One region of the Citrobacter sp. Igbk 17 genome, then DNA from elsewhere that is predicted to be linked to it. Evidence: riboswitches for the same ligand, from Rfam matches in the RefSeq annotation. Region 1 holds a riboswitch; each other region holds the start of a gene.
The links. Region 1 has a riboswitch for thiamine pyrophosphate ahead of thiB (thiamine ABC transporter substrate binding subunit). Riboswitches for the same ligand answer to the same signal wherever they lie in the genome.
Positions count from the first base shown of each region.

Region 2: another riboswitch for thiamine pyrophosphate. It lies ahead of thiC (phosphomethylpyrimidine synthase ThiC); the one in region 1 lies ahead of thiB (thiamine ABC transporter substrate binding subunit).
Region 3: another riboswitch for thiamine pyrophosphate. It lies ahead of thiM (hydroxyethylthiazole kinase); the one in region 1 lies ahead of thiB (thiamine ABC transporter substrate binding subunit).

Region 1 covers NZ_JANEWI010000026.1:58,847-66,630, forward strand. The annotation lists gene araC (arabinose operon transcriptional regulator AraC) at 1-458, shown strand, start outside; gene NNO08_RS15725 (DedA family protein) at 578-1,345, shown strand; gene thiQ (thiamine ABC transporter ATP-binding protein ThiQ) at 1,443-2,141, opposite strand; gene thiP (thiamine/thiamine pyrophosphate ABC transporter permease ThiP) at 2,125-3,735, opposite strand; gene thiB (thiamine ABC transporter substrate binding subunit) at 3,711-4,694, opposite strand; TPP riboswitch at 4,927-5,050, opposite strand; gene sgrR (HTH-type transcriptional regulator SgrR) at 5,097-6,752, opposite strand; gene sgrT (glucose uptake inhibitor SgrT) at 6,852-6,974, shown strand; gene NNO08_RS15755 (sugar efflux transporter) at 7,090-7,784, shown strand, end outside.
Region 2 covers NZ_JANEWI010000047.1:16,789-24,572, reverse strand. The annotation lists gene NNO08_RS20640 (YjaG family protein) at 173-763, opposite strand; gene nfi (deoxyribonuclease V) at 797-1,477, opposite strand; gene hemE (uroporphyrinogen decarboxylase) at 1,487-2,551, opposite strand; gene nudC (NAD(+) diphosphatase) at 2,601-3,374, opposite strand; gene rsd (sigma D regulator) at 3,471-3,959, shown strand; TPP riboswitch at 4,010-4,132, shown strand; gene thiC (phosphomethylpyrimidine synthase ThiC) at 4,216-6,114, shown strand; gene thiE (thiamine phosphate synthase) at 6,114-6,749, shown strand; gene thiF (thiazole biosynthesis adenylyltransferase ThiF) at 6,742-7,500, shown strand; gene thiS (sulfur carrier protein ThiS) at 7,481-7,681, shown strand; gene thiG (thiazole synthase) at 7,683-7,784, shown strand, end outside.
Region 3 covers NZ_JANEWI010000048.1:187-7,970, reverse strand. The annotation lists gene NNO08_RS20715 (GntR family transcriptional regulator) at 1-599, opposite strand, end outside; gene thiD (bifunctional hydroxymethylpyrimidine kinase/phosphomethylpyrimidine kinase) at 642-1,442, opposite strand; gene thiM (hydroxyethylthiazole kinase) at 1,439-2,227, opposite strand; TPP riboswitch at 2,259-2,354, opposite strand; gene NNO08_RS20700 (RcnB family protein) at 2,590-2,922, shown strand; gene NNO08_RS20695 (fimbrial protein) at 2,979-3,944, opposite strand; gene NNO08_RS20690 (fimbrial biogenesis outer membrane usher protein) at 3,958-6,444, opposite strand; gene NNO08_RS20685 (fimbria/pilus periplasmic chaperone) at 6,459-7,142, opposite strand; gene NNO08_RS20680 (fimbrial protein) at 7,206-7,784, opposite strand, start outside.

The DNA.
Region 1 (7,784 bases):
TTAACGAACTGTTTGGACAGATCATTAATGCCGGACAGGGGGAAGGGCGCTATTCCGAACTGCTGGCGATAAACCTGCTGGAGCAATTATTGCTCAGACGCATGGACGCGATTAACGAATCGCTGCATCCGCCGATGGATAACCGCGTGCGCGATGCCTGCCAGTACATCAGCGATCATCTGGCGGACAGTAATTTTGATATTGCCAGCGTTGCGCAGCATGTCTGCCTGTCACCGTCCCGGCTGTCACATCTGTTCCGTCAGCAATTGGGCATCAGCGTATTAAGCTGGCGCGAGGATCAGCGTATCAGCCAGGCCAAGTTACTGCTGAGTACCACACGTATGCCTATTGCCACGGTGGGTCGCAATGTTGGCTTTGACGACCAACTTTATTTCTCCCGCGTTTTCAAAAAATGCACCGGTGCCAGTCCGAGTGAGTTTCGCGCTGGATGTGAATAAAAAGTGAATGATGTGTCCTGAAAGTTGTCATAACTCGCAATCTATTCAGACAATTGATGGCTTGACGAAGTTGAGAAGGGTTAGCAGAATCCCTGCTTCGTAAATCTGACGGACACATTATGCAAGCATTGCTGGAACACTTTATTCTCCAGTCCGCCATGTACTCTTTGATAGCTGTGCTTCTGGTGGCTTTTTTAGAGTCTCTGGCGCTGGTTGGCCTGATTCTACCTGGCACCGTGATGATGGCGGGGTTGGGCGCCTTAATTGGCAGTGGTGAACTGAATTTCTGGCATGCCTGGCTTGCGGGCATCGTCGGTTGCTTGTTGGGGGACTGGATCTCTTTCTGGCTGGGCTGGCGCTTTAAAAAACCGTTGCACCGTTGGTCCTTCATGAAAAAGAACAAAGCGTTGCTGGACAAGACCGAACACGCGCTACATCAGCACAGCATGTTTACTATTTTGGTAGGGCGTTTTGTTGGCCCGACACGTCCACTGGTACCGATGGTGGCGGGAATGCTGGATCTGCCCGTCGCCAAATTCATCGTTCCCAATATCATCGGCTGTGTGCTGTGGCCACCGTTCTATTTCCTGCCGGGTATTCTGGCGGGCGCGGCAATCGATATTCCTTCCGATATGCAGAGCGGAGATTTCAAATGGCTGTTGCTGGCGACTGCATTGCTGCTGTGGGTGGGTGGCTGGCTGTGCTGGCGACTGTGGCGCAGTGGCAAAGCCGCTGTCGATCGTTTAACCGCATATTTGCCGCGTGGCCGCCTGCTGTATCTGGCGCCGCTGACGCTTGGGATTGGCGTCGTCGCGCTGGTGGCGTTATTGCGTCATCCACTGATGCCGGTGTATCTCGATATTTTGCGCAAAGTGGTGGGTTACTGACGATTCCTTTGCCGGATGGCGGCTTCGCCTTATCCGGCCTACATAATGTGCGACCTGTAGGCCGGATAAGGCGTTCACGCCGTCATCCGGCAACGCATTATGCTTTAATGCCCAATAGCGCCGAAGCGCTGGCGTTGCCGCTTAACAGATCGTCCGTTTTGCCTTGCCATGCAATGCGCCCATCAGCGACCACAATTGAACGTGGCGCAATGCGTGCCGCATCTTCAACGCTATGGGAGACCATCAGCATCGTCAGTTGTTTGTCACGACAGACCTCGGCAACCAGCGATAACATCTCCTGGCGCAATGCCGGATCGAGTGCAGAAAACGGCTCATCAAGCAGTAAAACGGGTTGTTCGCGAACCAGACAACGTGCCAGTGCTACACGTTGCCTTTGTCCGCCGGAAAGCTCGCCGGGGAGCCTGTCCAGCAGGTTATCAAGACCCATTTGTTGGGCGATGTGCTGTAGTTTCTCACGCTGAGACGCGTTCAGTTTTAATCCCGGATTCAGACCCAGGCCGATATTTTGCTGTACGTTCAGATGGCTGAACAGGTTGTTTTCCTGAAACAGCATGGAAACAGGACGACGAGAGGGCGGTGTGGCGGTGTGATCTTCGCCTTCAATCATCATTATGCCGCTGGCAGGCGTCAGAAATCCGGCAATCAGATTCAATAGCGTGCTTTTCCCGGCGCCGCTTGGCCCGAGCACCGCGACTTGCTCACCGCGCGCTACCGATAATGTGAAACGCATGGGTAAGTGGTGATAAAGCCATGTAATATCAATCAGTTTTAACATTTCGTCCCGGCAATTTCTCAATAACGGTAAACAGCGTAAAACACAGGATCAGCAGCAATAACGCCGTAACCGCGCCATCCTGACTGCGGTAAGATCCAATCTGTTGATACAAATAAAACGGCAGGGTGCGGAAATCTTCATTGCCGAACAGGGCGACGACGCCAAAATCACCAATCGACAGGACACAAGCAAAGGCCATCGCCTGCGCCAGCGGACGCTTCAGGGCGCGTAGTTCAACCACTTTCAGCCGTGACCATCCTTCAATACCCAAAGACTGACACAACATACTGTAGCGTGCGGTTACATCGCGCATCGGGTTTTCCAGCACCTTCAGTGCGTAAGGGATCGCCATTAGTGCATTAGTGAAAATCACGATGGCGTCAGCCGATTCCGGTAACCCAATGCTGTTATTGAGCAACAAAAAGAACCCGGTAGCCAGTACGATACCCGGCATGGCGAGCATCATCATGCCGCTCAGTTCCAGCGCCTGACCTGCCAATACCTGCTGCCGGGCGCGCAGTTCGCGGCTACTCCACAGCAGCATCATCGTCAGAATGACGCACAATATGCCTGCCGCCAGCGCGATACGCAGTGACGTCTCCAGTGCTTGCCACAGCACTGGTTGCGTAAGCACATCCAGTAAATTGCGGTTTAAGCCATCGACAATCACCGCCAGCAACGGTGGAAGCAACAGCAACAGCGCGAGAGCAATCAGAATTATGTCAGCCAGTCGGCTGTGTAGACGATCGTCGGGATCGCGCCAGCCTTGTACCAGCGTATTACCGGGTGCGATGGCGCGACTCAGCCGTTGGCTGAGCAGTACCAGCGCTAAACAGCAAACCATCTGGATCAGGGCCAGCATAGCCGCCCGCGCGGGATCGTAATCAAAGCTCAGTGCCTGATAGATAGCCAGCTCAATAGTGGTTGCCTGCGGTCCGCCGCCGAGCGACAGCACGGTGGCGAAGCTGGCGAAACACAGCATAAAGATAAGTGCTGCTACGGGGAGGATCTGACGACGCAGCCACGGCCATTCAACAAAACGGAAGAAATGCCAGCCGCGCATCCCTAACTGCGCCGCGAGCTGGCGTTGCTCGCCGGGGATGTTCTCCAGCGATTGCAGCAGCAAACGACTCGCCATCGGCAGGTTGAAAAAGACATGCGCCAGCAGAATACCCTGTAAGCCGTATGGCGAAAACGTCCACTCCAGCCCGAATGTGTGCCAGAGCGAGGCCAGCCAGCCCTGACGACCATATACGCTAAGGATGCCGAATACGGCGACCAGCACCGGCAAGATCAGCGTCATCGCGCACAGGCGCAACAGGGCCAGGCGTCCGGGAAAGCGCCGGCGATAGAGCGCTCTGGCGAGAAAAATCGCCGGGATAACGGACAACGCTGCGGACAAAAATGCCTGCCAGAAAGAAAAGCGCACTACATGCCACAGGTAGCTGTCCTGCCAGAGCGATACCCATTCTCCCTGCGGTGCGTTAAACCACAGCGCCAGAAATGCGGCCAGCGCGACAGCCACCATCAATGTGGCTGCTGAAAGCCCTGGGATCAGCCAGCCGGGAATTAACGGCTGACGGCGCGTTGCCATTCGCTAATCCATGTCTGACGCTGGGCAGCAACTTGCTGCGGGGTAAATTCCAGTGCGTTGACCGGTTTTTCCAGTTGCTCAAATCCTGGCGGCAGGGTGACCTGCGTCACCGGATACATCCAGTTGCCCGTTGGGATCGCATTCTGGAATGCTGGAGATACCATAAATTTCAGGAATTTTTCCGCCAACTCCGGTTGCTTGCTGGCTGCGGTACGTGCGGCAACTTCCACCTGCAGATAGTGACCTTCGCTAAAGTTAGCGGCGGCGTAGTTACCCTTTTTTTCTTCGATGATGTGATAGGCCGGAGAGGTGGTGTAACTCAACACCAGGTCGCTTTCACCCTTCAGGAACAGGCCGTAGGCTTCACTCCAGCCTTTGGTGACGGTGACGGTTTTGGCTGCCAGTTTCTGCCATGCCTCCGGCGCTTTATCACCATAGACTTTTTGCATCCACAGCAGCAGCCCCAGCCCCGGCGTGCTGGTACGCGGATCCTGGTAGATTACGCGCCATTTCTGGTCGCTCTCCACCAGTTCCTTCAGGCTCTTCGGCGGGTTTTTCAGCTTTTTTTTATCATAAACAAAGGCGAAATAACCGTAATCAAACGGGACAAAAGTGTCGTTTTTCCAGCCGCCTGGCACACTGACTGCATTCTCCGGCACGTTGCTTTTAGCGAACAGCCCGGTTTGCGTCGCGGCTGCCAGAAGGTTGTTGTCCAGTCCCAGTACGACGTCAGCTTTGCTGTTTTTTCCTTCCATACGCAGGCGGTTCAGCAACGATACGCCATCCTCTAACGCGACCAGTTTCAGCTCGCAGTTGCAGTCAGCTTCAAAGGCTTTTTTGATTGTCGGGCCCGGGCCCCAGTCAGCAGCGAACGAGTCGTAGGTATAGACGGTCAGTACAGGTTTAGCGAAGGCAGGCGCCGCGCACAGCAGTACAAGCGGAAGACATTTTTTAAACACTTTGCACCTCATAAAGTAAAACTCTAAATAATTCGAGTTGCAGGAAGGCGGCGACGCAGCGCATCCCCAGGAGCGTACAGGTAGTACGTGACTGGGGTGAGCGACAAACCTGCCGGGAGCAGATTTGAACGCTGCTTGCAGCGGCCCTGAAAGGGCGAGGCCCATGGATGGGCCGAGTAATAAAGCCAACGCATCTGCAACTTGAAGTATGACGAGTTAGGTGGCAAAGGACTTGAGCTACAGCCTCAAATCCCTTCGCCGGCATTATCCGGATCAGGTTCGACGGGTATCTCTCAGCCCATACGCAGATCGAATGATTTTGTGTATGTTTTTATTTAGCACCCCGTTGAGAACGGCGTTAGTGTAGTGATTTTGTTGCCGGGCAGCAATCAAGAGCCGGATCTAAGGATCCGGTGGTGCAAACCACGCTGATTTAAAATCAAACCAGCCGAGGGTGTTCATGCGTAACCCGCGCATACTGCGCTGTCCCTGAATGATCAACCAGTGGTGGATCAATGGCACAATGGCTTTAGTGGCGAGTAGCTGTTGGCACCACGCAGCCAGACTCATTTCACCGGTTCGCCAGCGGGCCGCATCGTTTTCCCAGTCACGCGAGATACAGTTTTGCAGCAGCGGGACTTCGCAGAGGTGCGCGAATAAGGAGAAGTCCAGCGGTAGGGTAAAGTTGGCGCTGTTTAGCCAGATATCGCTGACTATTTCACCTGCATGCCATTGATCGTAGTCGATCTCCTGAATATTCAGTTGCACCTGATGCTGCGCCAGCAACGTTTTCATGATCTGCGCGATAATCCGGTGTTCGATATGATCGCGATAGTAAGTGAGCGTCAGGGTTTCCAGCCCGGCTGGCTTTTCACCATGGCCGGGTTTGGCGTGGTGCCAGCGGGGGAGTAAACCATAGGCGGGGAACCACAGTCGCTGATACTGTTCGTCGGCGTGACAGATTAAATGGGTTGGCGAGAGTACGCGGCTAGCCCACTCGCGGACCTCCTGATTAGCGCCGCGGCGGGTACGCGTATCAAACAGCAGGTAGTAGCAGCCTTCTTCGAGGCGGCTCTCGATCGCCTTTTCATCCTCCGTGGGACCTTTTAGCGTCAACCCGCCGCCAGGTTCTTCACCGATGTCAGGTAACACCCAAACATTCACTTCGTCGATCAGCGCCCGGTAGCCAAAATAGTCATCAAATGCGTGAATCTTCAGTTGGTTATTGGTATTACGTATCACCGCATACGGGCCAGTCCCAATCGGGTGGCTGGAGAAGTTATTCAACGTTTCCCATTCTCGCGGCAGGATCATGGCGGGGACTTGCCCCAATAACCAGGGAAGCCAGCGGTCGGGCTGGGACAGATGGATATCCAGCGTCCAGGCCGTGGGGGAGACGATATGCGAAATATGCGAGTACAGCGGCAACGTATTAATGCGGGTCAGTGAGGCGATCACATCGTCCATTTCCAGTTCACGGCCGTGGTGAAAATGGATCCCCGGGCGTAGAAAGAATCGCCAGTGTAAAGGTGATATCTGCTGCCAGTGATGGGCAATATCCGCTTCCAGTTCCCCATTTTCCTCATTTACACGGGTTAAGGCGCTGAAGATTTGCCGGGCGATATGGGTTTCGGAACGACGTAATGCCGTACCGGGCAGCAGGTTGCGCATCGGTCGATAATACAGGACGCGCATGATGTGCCGCCCCTGGCGAAAGCTGCGGCCGAGGTGGGAAACCAGCATCTGTCGTACGGCGGTTTTGTCACCGACCAGCTGTACCAACTGATCGATGCGATCCTGTTCCAGCAGGTCTTCTGCCCGCTGCTGCTGGAGCGCCAGCCCGGTATAGAGGAATGTCAGGCGAGAGCGTTTACCCCGACCGACCTCCGCTTCCCAGGTTAACCAGCCACGTTCCTGCATGGTATTAAGCAGGGTTCGCATATGGCGGCGCGAGCAGCTAAGCAGCTCCGCCAGTTCGTTCAGTGTCGTGTCTTGCGTTTTGCCATCACAGCATTGCCACAGACGGATGAACTGTTGTTGCAAACGACCTGAAGACATAAAAGGGGAACTCCTGCAAAAAACTCAGCAATTTTATTATCCCTATATTAGGCCAATAATAGATTTCGATGAAGCGATGAGACAACGAAGGGGTCATCTATGCGTCAGTTCTATATGAAGTACTTTACCGCGACAGAGAAATCGTCCTGGTTGGCTTGCCTGAGCGCACCGCAGCGCTTAAAGATGCTCGAAGATCTGATGCAGTGGGAGGTGACAGCCTGACTCCTGAATTGGGAATTGCAGACATCATGTGTGACTGAGTATTGGTGTTAATCGCCGCGCCAGCAGGTATTATCTGCTGGCTTTTTTCGTATCAGCCCAGCCAATAGGGATAACAATGCTCTGGATTATGACCATGGGACGGCGCCTCAACGGCGTTTACGCGGCATTTATGCTGGTCGCTTTTATGATGGGCGTGGCGGGGGCATTGCAGGCACCCACGCTGAGTCTGTTCCTGAGCCGTGAAGTCGGGGCGCAGCCATTCTGGGTTGGGTTGTTTTATACCGTCAATGCGATTGCCGGGATTGTGGTTAGTCTCGGGCTTGCAAAACGCTCCGACAGCCAGGGCGATCGGCGCAAGCTGATCATGTTTTGCTGCCTGATGGCAATTGGCAACGCGCTGCTGTTTGCCTTTAATCGTCACTATCTCACGTTGATCACCTGCGGTGTGTTGCTGGCCTCGCTGGCCAATACCGCGATGCCGCAGTTGTTTGCGCTGGCGCGGGAGTATGCGGATAATTCCGCACGTGAAGTGGTGATGTTTAGTTCAGTGATGCGTGCGCAGCTTTCGCTGGCGTGGGTTATCGGGCCACCGCTGGCCTTCATGCTGGCACTGAATTACGGTTTCACGGTGATGTTCTCTATTGCGGCTGGCATTTTTGCGATAAGCCTGGTGCTGATTGCGCTGATCCTGCCCTCTGTCGCCCGGGTGGAACAACCTGTTGATCTACCGCTTGAACAAACGGGGGGCTGGCAGGATAAAAATGTGCGCATGCTGTTTATTGCCTCCACGTTAATGTGGACCTGCAACAC
Region 2 (7,784 bases), on a different contig from region 1:
ATGTGTTTATCGCTTGCTAAGCATCGAGTGCGACGGAAATGCCAGAAAAGCACTCTCCTGCATACACGCACCGATAGCCACTTTTTTTCGCCCCCCAAATGTAGACCAGACGGGGGGCGGATGGGAAGCCTTCAGGCACGACAAATCAGGCGTTAAATCACGTTTTGTTGTGTCATTGCTGAAAATTTATACCAATATTGCTCTCGCCAGCCTCGCGCAGGTCTGCTCGCAGCCCTTTTATCAGCTCAATATCGCGTTCTTCACAGTCAGCCAAAAGTCGGAATATTTCCCACTGGATATCCCATTCTTGCTCAACGGCAGGGTTTTCTTTTAGCTCTTCATCGGTCATTTCGCGACCGGCCTGGGTCATTTCCAGCATCGCTACTGTGGTAATTGAAGCCTTACTGACTTCAATGGCGTGTTCCAGCGTTTCACCGCTAAGACGTGAATGCATCAGTTCGCTTAATGCCACGCAGGCATCAATCGCAGGATAAACACCATACAGATCGTAATCATCTGCCGACGGGATAGCCTCTTCAAACTTTTCCAGTTGGCTGTCGAAATTGATTTTGGCATCTTTAACCGTCAGCGCTTCCCAAATCAAATCCAGGATTCGACGATAAATCTGGCCATCGCCAAATTCAGTTTGCTTGCAAAACATCGCGTAGTTGGGATACATGCGCTCGCACAGGCAGGCCATAAACGTAACGTGCTGCCAGCTTTCCAGCTTCTCCAGACGCAAGTGAATCGGGTTTTGTAACATGATGAGTTCTCAAATACGGAAATTAGCGGCAGTTTACCCGATATGGGCCGTTTTTGCTGCAAGCCGCGTAAAAGCCGGGCGTTCAGATGCTACGGCATCCGCCCAGCGTGTTGGTTCTGGCAGACGATAGCCGTTCATACAGCGCTGCACCCACGCCAGGGCACTGTCCATGCTCACGCGGTGACCCGTAGAGATAAACAACGGATTACAGCGTGCTTTGCTGCGCCAGACCCAGGCCAACTGCTCGCCTTTATCCAGCAGCGGCGCTAATGCACCGGGTTCGGCGGCGAGAGGTTCAAACTTGCCGCACAGCCTTTTTTTCGCCACACCAATCGTCGGGACATCCACCAGCAGACCAAAATGACTGGCGACGCCCAGGCGGCGAGGATGAGAAATGCCGTGTCCATCGACAAACAGCAGGTCCGGCTTTTGTGACAGCTGTTGCCAGGCGGCCATCAGCGCGGGAGTTTCGCGAAAGGAGAGAAAGCCGGGAATATACGGCATGGTGGTAGCAATACGCGCCACTTTGTATTCAACCAGCTCCAGCGTGGGATATTTCAGCAGGACCATCGCAGCCCGCGTCACTTCACCGCCCTGCTCAAACCCGACATCCGCCCCACCAATCAGAACCGGCGGATCGTTCTTCAGACGATCCTCGCGGATCACTGAAGAGGCCAGTTCAAGCTGCTGCGCACGAAGCGACGCGAGATCCATATTGGTTCCTTAGCGGTGGTACTGCGCCGACAACCGATGTACCGCCTCTACGAAGACACCCGCATGTTCCGGCGGCACGTCCTGGTGAATACCGTGACCCAGGTTAAAGACATGACCTTCGCCCTGACCGAATCCAGCCAGAATCGTTGCCACTTCTTCTTCGATACGCGCCGGTGGCGCATACAACATCGACGGGTCCATATTGCCCTGCAGCGCCACCTTATGGCCTACGCGGCGACGCGCGTCAGCAATGTCAGTTGTCCAGTCAAGACCCAGCGCATCGCAGCCGGTTTCCGCCATCGCTTCCAACCACTGACCACCACCTTTGGTAAACAGCGTCACGGGGACACGGCGACCGTCGTTTTCACGTAGCAGCCCGTCGACAATTTTATGCATGTAATACAAAGAGAACTGCTGATAGTCGCGCCCGGTCAGCACGCCGCCCCAGGTATCGAAAATCATCACCGACTGCGCACCCGCTTTAATCTGCGCGTTAAGATACAGGGTGACGCTTTTCGCCAGCTTATCAAGCAACAGATGTAGCGCTTTTGGATCGGCATACATCATCTTTTTGATCACGGTAAACGCTTTGCTACTGCCACCTTCAACCATATAGGTCGCCAGCGTCCACGGGCTGCCGGAGAAGCCGATCAGCGGCACTTCACCTTTCAGCTCACGCCGAATGGTACGCACTGCGTTCATGACGTAGCCCAGCTCATCTTCCGGGTCTGGAACGGGCAGTTTTTCCACATCAGCCTTACTGGTGACAGGAGAGGTAAAACGTGGGCCTTCCCCGGCTTCAAAATAGAGCCCAAGCCCCATTGCATCCGGGATAGTCAGAATGTCCGAAAAGAGGATCGCTGCATCGAGCGGATAGCGGCGCAGCGGCTGCAGCGTCACTTCACAGGCCAGCTCGGCGTTTTTGCACAGCGCCATGAAGTCGCCCGCCTCGGCACGAGTGGCTTTGTACTCCGGCAAATAGCGGCCCGCCTGGCGCATCATCCATACCGGAGTCACATCAACGGGCTGGCGCAGCAGCGCACGCAGGTAACGATCGTTCTTCAGTTCGGTCATTTTTATCTTCCTTTTAGCGTCAGACCGTCAGTGTATCATTACTCGTTCTTTACTCGTACTCAGCCCGACACATCGCCACGGTATCTTCGATCAGCCGGCGCGCGACGGTACCCGGCGGCGGTAAGAGCGGTAAATCGTCGTAGCGATACCAATTCGCTTCCAGCAGCTCTTTCGGATCGATAACAATCTCACCACTATCATACTCTGCCATAAATGCGGTCATCAAAGATTGCGGGAACGGCCAGGGTTGGGAAGTGACATAGCGCAGGTTTTTCACCTTAATGCCGCTCTCTTCCATCACTTCACGCGCCACCGCCTGTTCTAAGGTTTCCCCAACTTCAACAAAACCCGCCAGCACGGTATGCACGCCATTACGATGGCGAACATGCTGAGCAAGCAGGATGGTGTCATCACGGCGAATAGCGACGATTATGCAGGGAGCAATTTGCGGGTAATAACGTTCACGGCAGTGGCTACAGAGCATCGCCCACTCTGTTTTACTCGGGTGCATGGGATGGCCGCAGTAGCCGCAGAATTTATGCGAGCGGTAGAATTCAGCCAGTTGCACGCCACGTCCGGCCAGTTGAAACAGACCCACATCCTGGTCGATAACCTGGCGCACTGAACCCATATCATGCCGACGCGGCTGCTGCACCAGCCAGACAGTATCCCCTTCCCATTCGCCTATTGGCAGGGCGCGCTGCCCGACTAAATCAAAACGGGTTGCGTCGCCGTAAGGTAGCTCGCCATGAGGTAACCACAACTTTTGCTCATGACTGACAATCCACCAGCCGCTATCTAATTTTTCAATTATACGATCCATATCTCTTGCGCAACCTTTGCTTCACAGGCATGTTGTTTACATTATCTTTACATTTACGGGTGAGCAGTTTTTTAACACCATCTTGCGGAGTCAATCATGCTAAACCAGCTGGAAAGCCTGACGGAACACGTCAGAGGAAGTAATAAACTGGTTGATCGCTGGCTACATGTACGTAAGCACCTGCTCGTGGCTTACTACAATCTGGTTGGCATTAAGCCTGGCAAAGAATCGTACATGCGACTCAATGAAAAAGCGCTGGATGATTTTTGTCAGAGCCTGGTCGATTACCTCTCCACCGGACACTTCAGTATTTATGAACGTATTCTCCATAAATTGGAAGGAAACGGGCAGCTTTTAAAAGCCACAAAAATTTGGCCACTGCTGGAAGCCAATACACAGCAGATCATGGACTACTATGATTCCAGTCTGGAAACGGCCATCGATCATGATAACTTCCTTGAATTTCAAAAAGTTTTATCGGATCTCGGCGAAGCACTGGAAGCACGATTCGTGCTGGAAGATAAGCTGATTATGCTGGTATTTGACGCCATGCACGACAGCGACGCGCTCAAACGTCATGCTTGAGATTTGCGGCATTAACGCGTAGTTTACATTCATTACCTCTTTACTGAGGTTACTTCTTGTCGGAGTGCTTATTTTCCACAACAGCATGAGTGGAAAAGGCTGAGACCGTTAATTCGGGATCCGCGGAACCTGATCAGGTTAAAACCTGCGAAGGGAACAAGAGTCAATCTGCAATAGCATCGCCCCCGGGCGAGCTTCTCTCTTGCTTCATCCGTCGTCTGACAAGCCATATCCTTACTTTTATTTGGAATGAGCTATGTCTGCCACTACTAAACCATCACGCCGCGAACAGCGCGCTCAAGCCCAACACTTTATCGATACCCTGGAAGGGACCGCCTTTCCTAACTCAAAACGCATCTATATCACCGGTTCGCAGCCGGATATCCGCATCCCGATGCGCGAAATTCAGCTTAGCCCAACGCTAACTGGCGGCACGAAAGACAATCCTCAATTTGAAGAGAATGAAGCCGTTCCGGTTTACGACACCTCCGGTCCGTATGGCGACCCTGACGTGGCAATTAACGTACAACAGGGTCTGGCAAAACTACGCCAGGCGTGGATTACGGCGCGCAATGATAGCGAAGAGTTAGATGACCGCAGCTCGGCTTACACTAAAGAGCGCCTGGCCGATGATGGCCTTGATGAACTGCGTTTTACGGGTCTGCTGACGCCAAAACGTGCCAAGGCTGGTAAGCGTGTGACCCAGCTACACTATGCTCGCCAGGGGATCGTTACCCCAGAGATGGAGTTTATCGCCATCCGCGAAAACATGGGCCGTGAGCGTATTCGCAGTGAAGTATTACGCCACCAGCATCCGGGGATGAACTTTGGTGCACGCCTGCCAGAAAACATCACGCCGGAATTCGTGCGTGACGAGGTCGCTGCCGGGCGTGCCATTATTCCAGCCAACATCAACCACCCGGAATCAGAACCGATGATTATCGGTCGTAATTTCCTGGTGAAGGTGAACGCCAACATCGGCAACTCGGCGGTGACCTCCTCCATTGAAGAGGAAGTGGAAAAACTAGTGTGGTCCACCCGCTGGGGCGCGGATACCGTGATGGACCTGTCGACCGGCCGCTATATCCATGAAACCCGCGAGTGGATCCTGCGTAACAGCCCGGTGCCAATTGGTACTGTACCGATTTACCAGGCACTGGAAAAGGTCAACGGGATCGCCGAAGATCTCACCTGGGAAGCCTTCCGCGATACGCTGCTAGAGCAGGCTGAACAGGGCGTTGACTATTTCACCATTCATGCAGGCGTACTGCTGCGCTATGTGCCGATGACCGCCAAGCGTTTGACCGGTATTGTCTCGCGCGGTGGTTCTATTATGGCGAAGTGGTGCCTCTCCCATCACAAAGAGAACTTTCTGTTTGAGCACTTCCGCGAGATCTGTGAAATCTGCGCCGCCTATGACGTTTCTCTGTCGCTGGGCGACGGCCTGCGTCCAGGCTCGATTCAGGATGCCAACGACGAAGCACAGTTCTCTGAGCTACATACGCTGGGTGAACTGACCAAAATAGCCTGGGAATATGACGTGCAGGTGATGATTGAAGGCCCAGGTCATGTGCCAATGCATATGATCCAGCGCAACATGACCGAAGAGCTGGAACACTGCCACGAAGCACCGTTCTATACCTTAGGGCCGCTAACCACCGATATTGCGCCAGGCTATGACCACTTCACGTCAGGCATTGGTGCGGCGATGATTGGCTGGTTTGGCTGTGCCATGCTCTGCTACGTAACGCCAAAAGAACACCTTGGTCTGCCCAATAAAGAAGATGTGAAACAGGGTCTTATCACCTATAAGATTGCCGCGCATGCTGCTGATTTGGCCAAAGGGCATCCGGGTGCGCAGATCCGTGATAACGCTATGTCAAAAGCACGTTTCGAATTCCGTTGGGAAGACCAGTTTAATCTGGCGCTCGACCCGTTCACTGCTCGCGCTTACCACGACGAAACCCTGCCGCAGGAGTCCGGGAAAGTAGCTCACTTCTGCTCCATGTGCGGGCCGAAGTTCTGTTCGATGAAAATCAGCCAGGAAGTGCGCGACTACGCCGCTGCACAGACGATTGAAGTCGGGATGGCGGATATGTCGGAGAACTTCCGCGCCAAAGGCGGTGAAATCTACCTCAAAAAAGAGGAGGCGTAATGTACCAGCCTGATTTTCCCTCCGTGCCATTCCGCCTCGGGCTTTACCCGGTCGTAGATAGCGTCGAGTGGATTGAGCGTCTGCTGGGGGCAGGCGTGCGTACTATCCAGTTGCGTATCAAAGACAAACATGATGAAGAGGTCGAAGAAGACGTTGTTGCCGCTATCGCGCTGGGGCGTCGTTATGATGCTCGCCTGTTTATCAACGATTACTGGCGACTGGCTGTTAAACACAACGCGTATGGGGTACATCTGGGGCAGGAAGACCTCGAAACCACCGACCTGAAAGCGATTCAGGCGGCGGGATTGCGCCTTGGTGTTTCGACTCACGATGATATGGAGATTGATGTGGCGCTGGCGGCTCGCCCTTCTTATATCGCGCTGGGTCATGTCTTCCCCACGCAAACCAAGCAGATGCCTTCCGCCCCACAGGGACTGGCACAACTGGCACATCATATTGAGCGGCTGGCTGATTACCCTACCGTCGCGATTGGTGGCATCAGCCTTGAGCGCGTGCCTGCGGTACTGGGTACCGGCGTCGGCAGCATTGCTGTCGTCAGCGCCATCACCCAGGCAACGGACTGGCACGATGCCACGACACAGTTGTTGGCGATTGCAGGAGCAGGCGATGAATGACCGCGACTTTATGCGCTATAGCCGGCAGATCCTGCTTGGCGATATCGCGATTGAAGGCCAGCAAAAGCTGATCGACAGCCATGTGCTGATTGTCGGGTTAGGTGGGCTAGGTTCGCCTGCCGCACTGTATCTGGCAGGTGCGGGCGTCGGCAAGCTGACGCTGGTCGACGATGACGATATTCATCTGAGTAATCTGCAGCGCCAGATCCTGTTTACCACGGATGATATCGCCCGCGCCAAATCACAAGTCGCACAGCAGCGGCTTACCCGCCTCAACCCGGATATCGACGTGGTAGCGCTCCAGCAACGCCTGCAAGGTGATGCGCTCAGACATGCTGTAGCACGTGCCGACGTGGTGCTCGACTGTACTGACAACATGGCAACCCGCCAGCAGATTAACGCCGCCTGCGTGGCGCTCAATACACCACTCATTACCGCCAGTGCCGTCGGTTTCGGCGGCCAATTAATGGTGCTGACTCCGCCCTGGGAACAGGGGTGTTACCGCTGCCTGTGGCCGGATGATGCGGAGCCAGAGCGCAACTGCCGCACTGCAGGCATTGTGGGCCCGGTCGTCGGGGTAATGGGAACCTTGCAGGCTCTGGAAGCAATCAAATTACTCAGCGGAATTGAAACCCCAGCCGGAGAGTTGCGTCTGTTTGATGGCAAAACCAGCCAGTGGCGTAGCCTGGCGCTGCGCCGTGCCAGCGGTTGCCCGGTCTGTGGAGGGCAACATGCAGATTCAGTTCAATGATGAGCCAATGCAGTGCGCCGAGGGGCAAACCATCAGCGAACTGCTGACACAGCTTAATCAGCATAAACCGGGAATGGCGCTGGCACTAAACCAGCAGATCCTGCCGCGTGAGCAGTGGCAACAGCAAATCGTGCAGGAAGGCGACCAGATCCTGCTTTTTCAGGTCATTGCAGGGGGTTGATATGTTACGTATTGCCGACAAAACGTTTGATTCACATCTGTTTACTGGCACCGGGAAATTCGCCTCATCACAGCTGATGGTCGATGCCATTCGCGCCTCCGGT
Region 3 (7,784 bases), on a different contig from region 1:
TCCGGCATCCGCGCACTGACGCGTGAGCGTGTACGCTGTGGAAAGATATGCTGGCTGCGTAAATACTCGTACAGTGAAACGCCAATGGCATCCACGTCATGGATAAGATGGGCGGGTACCCATGATTCTTCAATAGACACAGCATCTTCATCAACATAGCGAATGCGCTTAAGCAGGAAGACCTCACTGCCGACAGCAATGGCCAACTGCTGAGCCACCTCTTCCGGGCAGGGCACCACGCGTTTATTCACCCACAGCGTATCCGGCTTTTTACCGCGCAACACCACCTGTTGTGAAAAACCGCGCGCTTCTTTGAGCGAATACTCGAAGATGTTATTGATTTGCGTCCCGTAGCCACGCGCACGCGTCACCACCCCCTCTTCTTCCAGCGCCTGCATCGCTTTTCGCACCGTAATGCGTGAAACGCCAGTCAACTGGCTGAGGTCGCGCTCGCCAGGCAGGATATTACCATGCTCCAGGATCCCACTGCGCACAGCGTTCTTAACCGTTTGAGCGAATTTCATATACAGCGGCGTGTTGTCCGCCGCTGAAATACGTTCATTCAGTTGCGCGATAAGCTGGGTATGCGCTTGTTCCATTTATCTTTTTCCTGGCAGCCGTTTCTGCAGCCAGTATACCCATTACCACCACGCGTGGAAATGATGGACCGGACCGATTCCTTCGCCAACTTCCAGCGTGTCGGCCTGCGCCAGCGCCGCAGAGAGCCACGACTTAGCTTCCTGTACCGTATCAGCCCAGTTAACATGACGTGGACGCAGCGCCGCCAGCGCCGCCGACAGCGTACAACCTGTTCCGTGCGTATTTTTGGTTGCCACTCTTGGCGCGGTGAAGCGCTGTTCGCCATCACGGGTAAAGAGCCAGTCAGGGCTTTGCTCATCATCCAGATGCCCCCCTTTCATTAATACCGCCTCACAGCCCAGCGCACGCAGCGCACGCCCCTGTTCTAACATTTCCTGCTCCGTTCGGGCATGCGATGCACCGAGCAACGCCGCCGCCTCCGGCAGATTAGGGGTAATAATCGACACTTGCGGTAACAGACGGGTACGCAGCGTTTCAACCGCAGAGGAAGACAACAGCGGATCGCCGCTTTTTGCCAGCATTACCGTATCCAGTACGACGTTTTGTACCCGGTGACGCTGTAAACGTTCGGCAACGGCTTCGACAATATCGGTTTCTGCCAGCATGCCGATTTTGGTGGTATCGATGCGCACATCGCTGAACACAGAGTCCAGTTGCGCCGCCACAAAATCGGGTTCAATCCGGTATACCGACTGTACTCCGCGCGTATTTTGCGCCACCAGTGCCGTGATGACTGAACAGCCATAAGCGCCGAGTGCCGAAAATGTTTTTAAGTCGGCCTGAATTCCTGCGCCACCGCTCGGATCGGTTCCGGCAATGGTTAAGGCGTTAATCCGTTTCATGCGTGCTCCTGGGGGTTCAGATTATAGAGGGCGTCGAGAAATGCCGGGACAAAACTGCCCGGTCCGGTCGATTGTTGCGTGGCAATTTGTCCGGCCTGTTTCATCCAGCTACAGGCGGAAGCGACGTTATCAAGCCGGTCACCGGGCAGTGCGCAACTGGCGGCGACTACCGCTGACAGTGCGCATCCGGTGCCCACTACCCGCGTCATCAGCGGATCGCCACCATGAATACCCACCGTCCGCTGACCATCAGTGACATAATCCACTTCCCCGGTAACCGCGACGATGGCTCCGACCTGACGAGCCAGCGCCTTCGCTGCGGGAAGCGCAGCCAATGCGGTGTCGGTGGTATCCACCCCACGCCCACCGGCGTTCATCCCAGCCAGGGCGAGTATTTCTGACGCGTTGCCACGAATCGCAGCCGGGCGCAGCGCAAGTATGTCCAGACAAAAGCGACGACGAAAATCCAGTGCGCCAACGGCAACAGGATCCAGCGTCCAGGGGGTTTTCGCCTGCTGCGCCTGCTCAACGGCGGCACGCATTGCCGTTGCTCGCGCCTGAGTCAGTGTCCCAACATTAATGAGTAGCGCCTGGGCAATAGCTGCAAACTGGCTGGCTTCCTCAGGTTCAATCACCATCGCAGGGGATGCCCCTAAAGCCAGTAGCGTATTGGCGGTAAAACTCTGCACAACGTCATTAGTCATACAGTGTGTCAGTGGGGAAAGCGTTCTAAATTGCTGTAAGGTGTGAGCCGCAAGGGTACGGCTGTGCAGGTCAGGCTGCATGGTTCAACTCCTGCCCGCGTGAAGAAGGGACACGAGCAGTGTCAGACTTCCCTACGCTGGCATTATCCAGATCAGGTGGTACGGGTATTTCTCAGCCTTCACCAGAAGGGCACCCCGAGTCGTTGAAACACAAATATGATATTCAGGTTTCGGCAACAGGATACTGCCTGCGATTAACGATGTAAATTGGTGCGGAACAGGCTTTGGCGGTGAAACCGCTGGGTCACGGTTGCCGGATTTCTGCACTTTCATTTACACTTTTTACGAAATGACTGGAGTAATCACAAAATAGTGCTTGTCAGATGTCCTGTTAGCCAGGAATCATACAGGGCTAATTTTGATGACCCGAACAGGTAGAGAGGATGGGTATGAAGAAGAAAATGTTGCTGGGTGCACTACTGCTCGCAAGCAGTGCGGTCTGGGCCGCGCCGGCTGCAACCGCAGCCCCCACAGGTATTGATAAATATGAGTTGAGCAGTTTCATTGCCGACTTTACCCATTTCAAGCCCGGTGACAAGGTTCCACCACTGTATCTCACCGAAGAATACACCATTAAGCAATGGAATCTGCGCAACCTGCCCGCACCAACGGCAGGCACCCACTGGACCTATATGGGCGGCGCGTATGTGCTGGTCAACGATGCCGATGCTAAGATCATTAAAGCCTACGACGGCGAGATTTTTTATCACCGGTAAAAAAAACGCACCCAGTATGTTATTGGGTGCGTAAGCTTCATGCCGAACTTCTCTTTTTAGTTGTAATCTACAACGACTTTTACCCGACTCATTGTCTCCCCAGCGGTGACTTTGCCTGCATACGTTCTGGTACGAGCATAGATATTAATCGGCACTATATTCCCTGTCACAGCATCAGATTGATACAGGTTACTCCTGCCATACCCAATACTGGTCGAACCATTCATTGATAACTGAAATCCTACCGACCCTGCGCTATTTGCCGCTGTACCGTAGTCATTGGTCAGGGTCATCGAATCCTCCGCCAACGGACTCATCGGTTCAAAGTAAAATAACAGATTATCAGGTGTAAATTTTAGACTCCCGGCACCACTGGCCTGGCAGGTGAATTTTACCGGATGAAGTTCAAATGCTTTCTTATCCAGATCATTAATATTTATCACCCCCAGATCAATTTCCTGATTACCAAAATAGCAGGTTGTGATATCGACCATAATCGTGACATTTAGATTATAATTGAATTTTTTAAAACTACAGTTTTTCTCATTTCCCTGACAGTACTCAAGATTCAGCTCAGTAACGAGGGGGATCGTTGCACCAGGGGCGATAATCGTTGCCGCCCCAGGGTCTGATGCCTCAACAATGGAATAATTCAGTGCTAATCCTGCCATATTAAAAAAATCTGATAACGTATATTCTGCTTTATTTGCAACAGTACCTTTTTCCTCGTAACTAACGGAGAAAGAAACAATATAATATTTACTGCCGACCTTAAAAGCATATTTATTGCTATGCAGGAAGGCCATTGCCGCCTTCAACCATACTTGTTCCTGTGCACTACATTTCAGTACAGCAGCACCATCCAGGCCAGAAGCAAAAATACCACCAGTAAGCGTACCGGACATTGCATCGGGAGTGAAAGAATATGCGCCCATAATATTTTCTGAGGGAACAGAATTACATTTATCTGCCTGCGCCGCAAACGAGCAGAATGTTAATAGTGTTAAGAGTAACCATCTCATCATCATTATCCTTTTACTGGCAAGCGTATGTCTTACTTACATCAATTCCCTTACTGAAAGAGATTGTGCAGTAACGTCCTTGTTGTTTATCAATGGCAACTTTGATTTTTGCAGGTACATCATTGGTACGAATAAACAACATACTGCCCTGCCCAACCAGGCCAATATTTTCGCCCTGCTCGCTTTCCACTTCATAACCAAAGGTTAATGGGGAACCATCCGGACGCAGTGCTTTAAAATACCAAGGTTTGCGTTGGTCTGTATCAAAGCGTGCCTTGACCACAGCTCCGCGGTATGGCGCAACACTTTTACGGTTACCTTGTAACTCTGTTTCACTGTGCGAATTAGACACATCCAGGGTCAGCATATTCTCGCGATACGGTGTCATGCCATCATATACCACGGTGCCTTTGCTGTTTGTTACCCGATATTTTTGTCCATTGATATATGCGCCTTCAAGTCCAGGGGCCTCCACTATCGCAATAGTATCCGAGAGTGTATTTGCCAGATTAATCCCTCCAGACCACGCCACAATCCCGCCAGACAGGCTTCCGCTGCTCTGTTTATATTTTGACGATTGGCTATAACTCCCATTGACCGTTGCCACTGGTGCTCGCCATGTCAGATTTGCTCCGGCCGTTGTCTCGCTATCCTGGCGCTGGTGACTCAGGTTGACGCCATAATTGAATTGATCGCGATCGCCCGCTATACCAGTGATACCCGTATTATTTGACGCAAAACCATCATCATCAAACGTGGTCGAATTTGATAGATACATTTGTCGCCGTGGAGCAGATATACCATCTCCCCAATTAAACGGTATGGAAATAAAGATGTTGAAACGTTTATCTTCGTTATGATATTCATCATAAGTCTGGCTGGCCGACAGTGTATAGCTAATACGCTGCCAGCTATTGGTATAGCTCAACTGATAGTCTTTACTGTTACCGCTACGTCCCCAGTAATCTCGCCATAACGTGCTTAGCGATACGGATCCCCAGCCATCCGGTAGCGATTGATTAATATTGGCTGAGAAACTATTTTTGCGGCCAAAATCATACTGGTAATAATCAGCAATATCGTAGACATCATTTTCATCACGATGATACGAGTTTTTATTATTCGCCCAAACGTGATCGTTAAATGTACGATAATCACGGGACGAATAACGATATGCCGCTAAACCAAAACGTGTTCCGGTTTGCGTGAGAAATTTACTCCATGCAAGCTGGTAGCTCTGACCATCAAAGACATCGCCATTATCCTGTTTACTATGGGACTGGGTGGCATCGAATGAAACCGCGCCGATACGCGTATTCCAGCCGGTTCCCAGCGTAAAGGCGTTGTAGTTATCCCCTAGCATTGTGCCGCCATACAGCGTTAAAAGATTATTAAAACCATATTGATAGCTGGCCTGAACAAAGTCACTTTGGTTACTGGCGCCTTCAATATGGCTACGACCGGCAGCAAAATCATACTTTGATACTCCGGGCTGAAGCATATTGGGAACCGAAGAATAGGGAACCAGATAGGTTGTGACACTGCCATCCGCTTCTTTCACGCTAACGTCAAGGTCAGCACCGCCACCAGCCAGTTGCAAATCAGCAATGGAGAATGGCCCCGGCGGGACCTGTTTTTGATACACCACGAAACCATTTTGCTCGATAGTGACCAACGCGTTACTTTGCGCAATCCCCTGCACCAACGGCGTAAAATTCTGTTTGGAGTTTGGCAACATCTGCATATCACGGTACAGACGCACTCCGCGAAAGCGAACGGTGTCAAAAATATCTGATGATGTGTACATATCACCCGCCCGTAGCGTACCCAAAATCTCCGGGATCCCACGCTCCAGATACAGAGTATTACTTTTCCACTCACCACTACTGTCATCCGTTTTATTGTAACTGGCATCAGAGTGCAGTTGCCAACCCAGCAAATTTAACCCGCTGTTAAAGCGAACGAAGGTATTCTTACTGGTACCGGAGTTTTTATAATCGCTATAATATTGGCTCGCATAATAGGATGTATACAACGCGCTAATTCCGCGATCCCAGTTTTCTGGCTCAACGTAACCGTGTTCCAGTTCGTTGACAAAAGCCTGTGGTACGTTGAGATCAAGACGAAATCGACTCATATCAAATGTTGACGTCCCGCCCTGCAATGCCGCTTTTAGCGGGACACACTGCGCATCTTTATCAGCGTTAATCCCTTCAGACTTAATACCCAAACGGTGAACGAGATCCCAGCTTAAGCAGGTCTCATCAGGTTCATCCTTCACATTCAGCTCATACTTACCACGCCATTGATTGTTTAGATAAAGATCTAAATCATAGGTACCCGGCAACGGTTTTTCACCGTCGAAACTGAAATTACTAATTTTTTCTCCCTTCAATCCACCCATCATAAAATGGGTATCAAAGGTTTCCTCTTCAGCAAATAACTGACCTGAAAACAGCAACAAAAAGATCGCAGAAGCAAGTGGAGTTATCCTTAACATAGCCACACCTCATATTATTTAACGCTGACCGTATCGCTAACGTAATTCCCACGATCATCAATAATGGTGACAACATATTGACTGCTACCATTGTTTCTCAACTGGAGTATCTGGCTGGACAACGGTGGCAATAAAATTGTTTTACCATTTAGTTGTACTTTATTTGCCTCAATTTTTGGCACTGTAATCCAGTTAGCCGTAGCGTTTTGTAAATTTAAACCACGACTATTGCGAGAAAAGGTTAATTTTTTAATACTGTTTTGCGTAACAGCCTCAACGCCTTTTGGCCGATACAGCATTTTCAACCTGTTTTGCATGGCAAATTTAAGTGTGTTTTTCCCATCTTGATCTTTTGAATTGGGTGGAATATCCAGCACATTAAAATAAAAAATACTTTCTTTGTTATCTGGTAACGCATTAGCCATTTTCTTTATTTTTATTTGCTGACCTGAATTGCCTTTAACACGAACAACGGGTGGTGAAAGCAAAAATGGTACGTTAATCTTTTCTGGCGGTAATGACGTGTCTCCATCATCAATCCAGCTTTGCACCAGAGATGGTCTACTACTCTGGTTCATTAACTGAACGACAATTTCTTTTTTCTCCGCCGGATAAATAACGCGGGTGCCATAAATCACGATATCGGCGTGTGCTGGGAGCGTCAGCGCTATCAGGGCTGCAAGTAAAATCCGTTTCATAATACACTACCTTAGTGATAGCGCTATATTGCCGGTGACGCCCGGCAATATAGCCATTGAGAATTAATCTGTTTCGACAGTAAATTTAATAGTAGATTTTACTTCGCCCGCTTTAACATCCTGAGCCAGACGAGCCCATTGCGCATCAAATTTTAACGTGTATTTAATGCCGTCAGCGCCATTATCTTCACCTTTCAACTGGCTAACATCTACAATTTTGTTGTTTGAATCAATAGTTACCGAGGTCGACTCACTGTTATGAAAATCAACAGAGAAACCAACGCCAGTGGCATCCCCATCATCATCTTGTAACAATGTTGGGTATGTACCAGAAAAATTTGTTGGGTCAAAAATAATGGTTTTTAACGCAACAGAAGATGGACAGATAATTTCAATTAAATCAGTGTCATTATTCCATTTAGTAGGATTGACTTCACCAACATCAATCTTATAGACGTCGGAAGTTGATATCGTATTCATGTCGATAATTGCAGAACTTCCGCTTTCTGAACTGAAATGACATGAAGAACCTTGTACAGTTGCTTTAATAATCAACTGCCCATCTTCAGTGATAACGTTACCGTCTGCTGCATGCACTACTCCGGCGAATAAGAATGGAACCAATGCCGAAAAAACAATCGA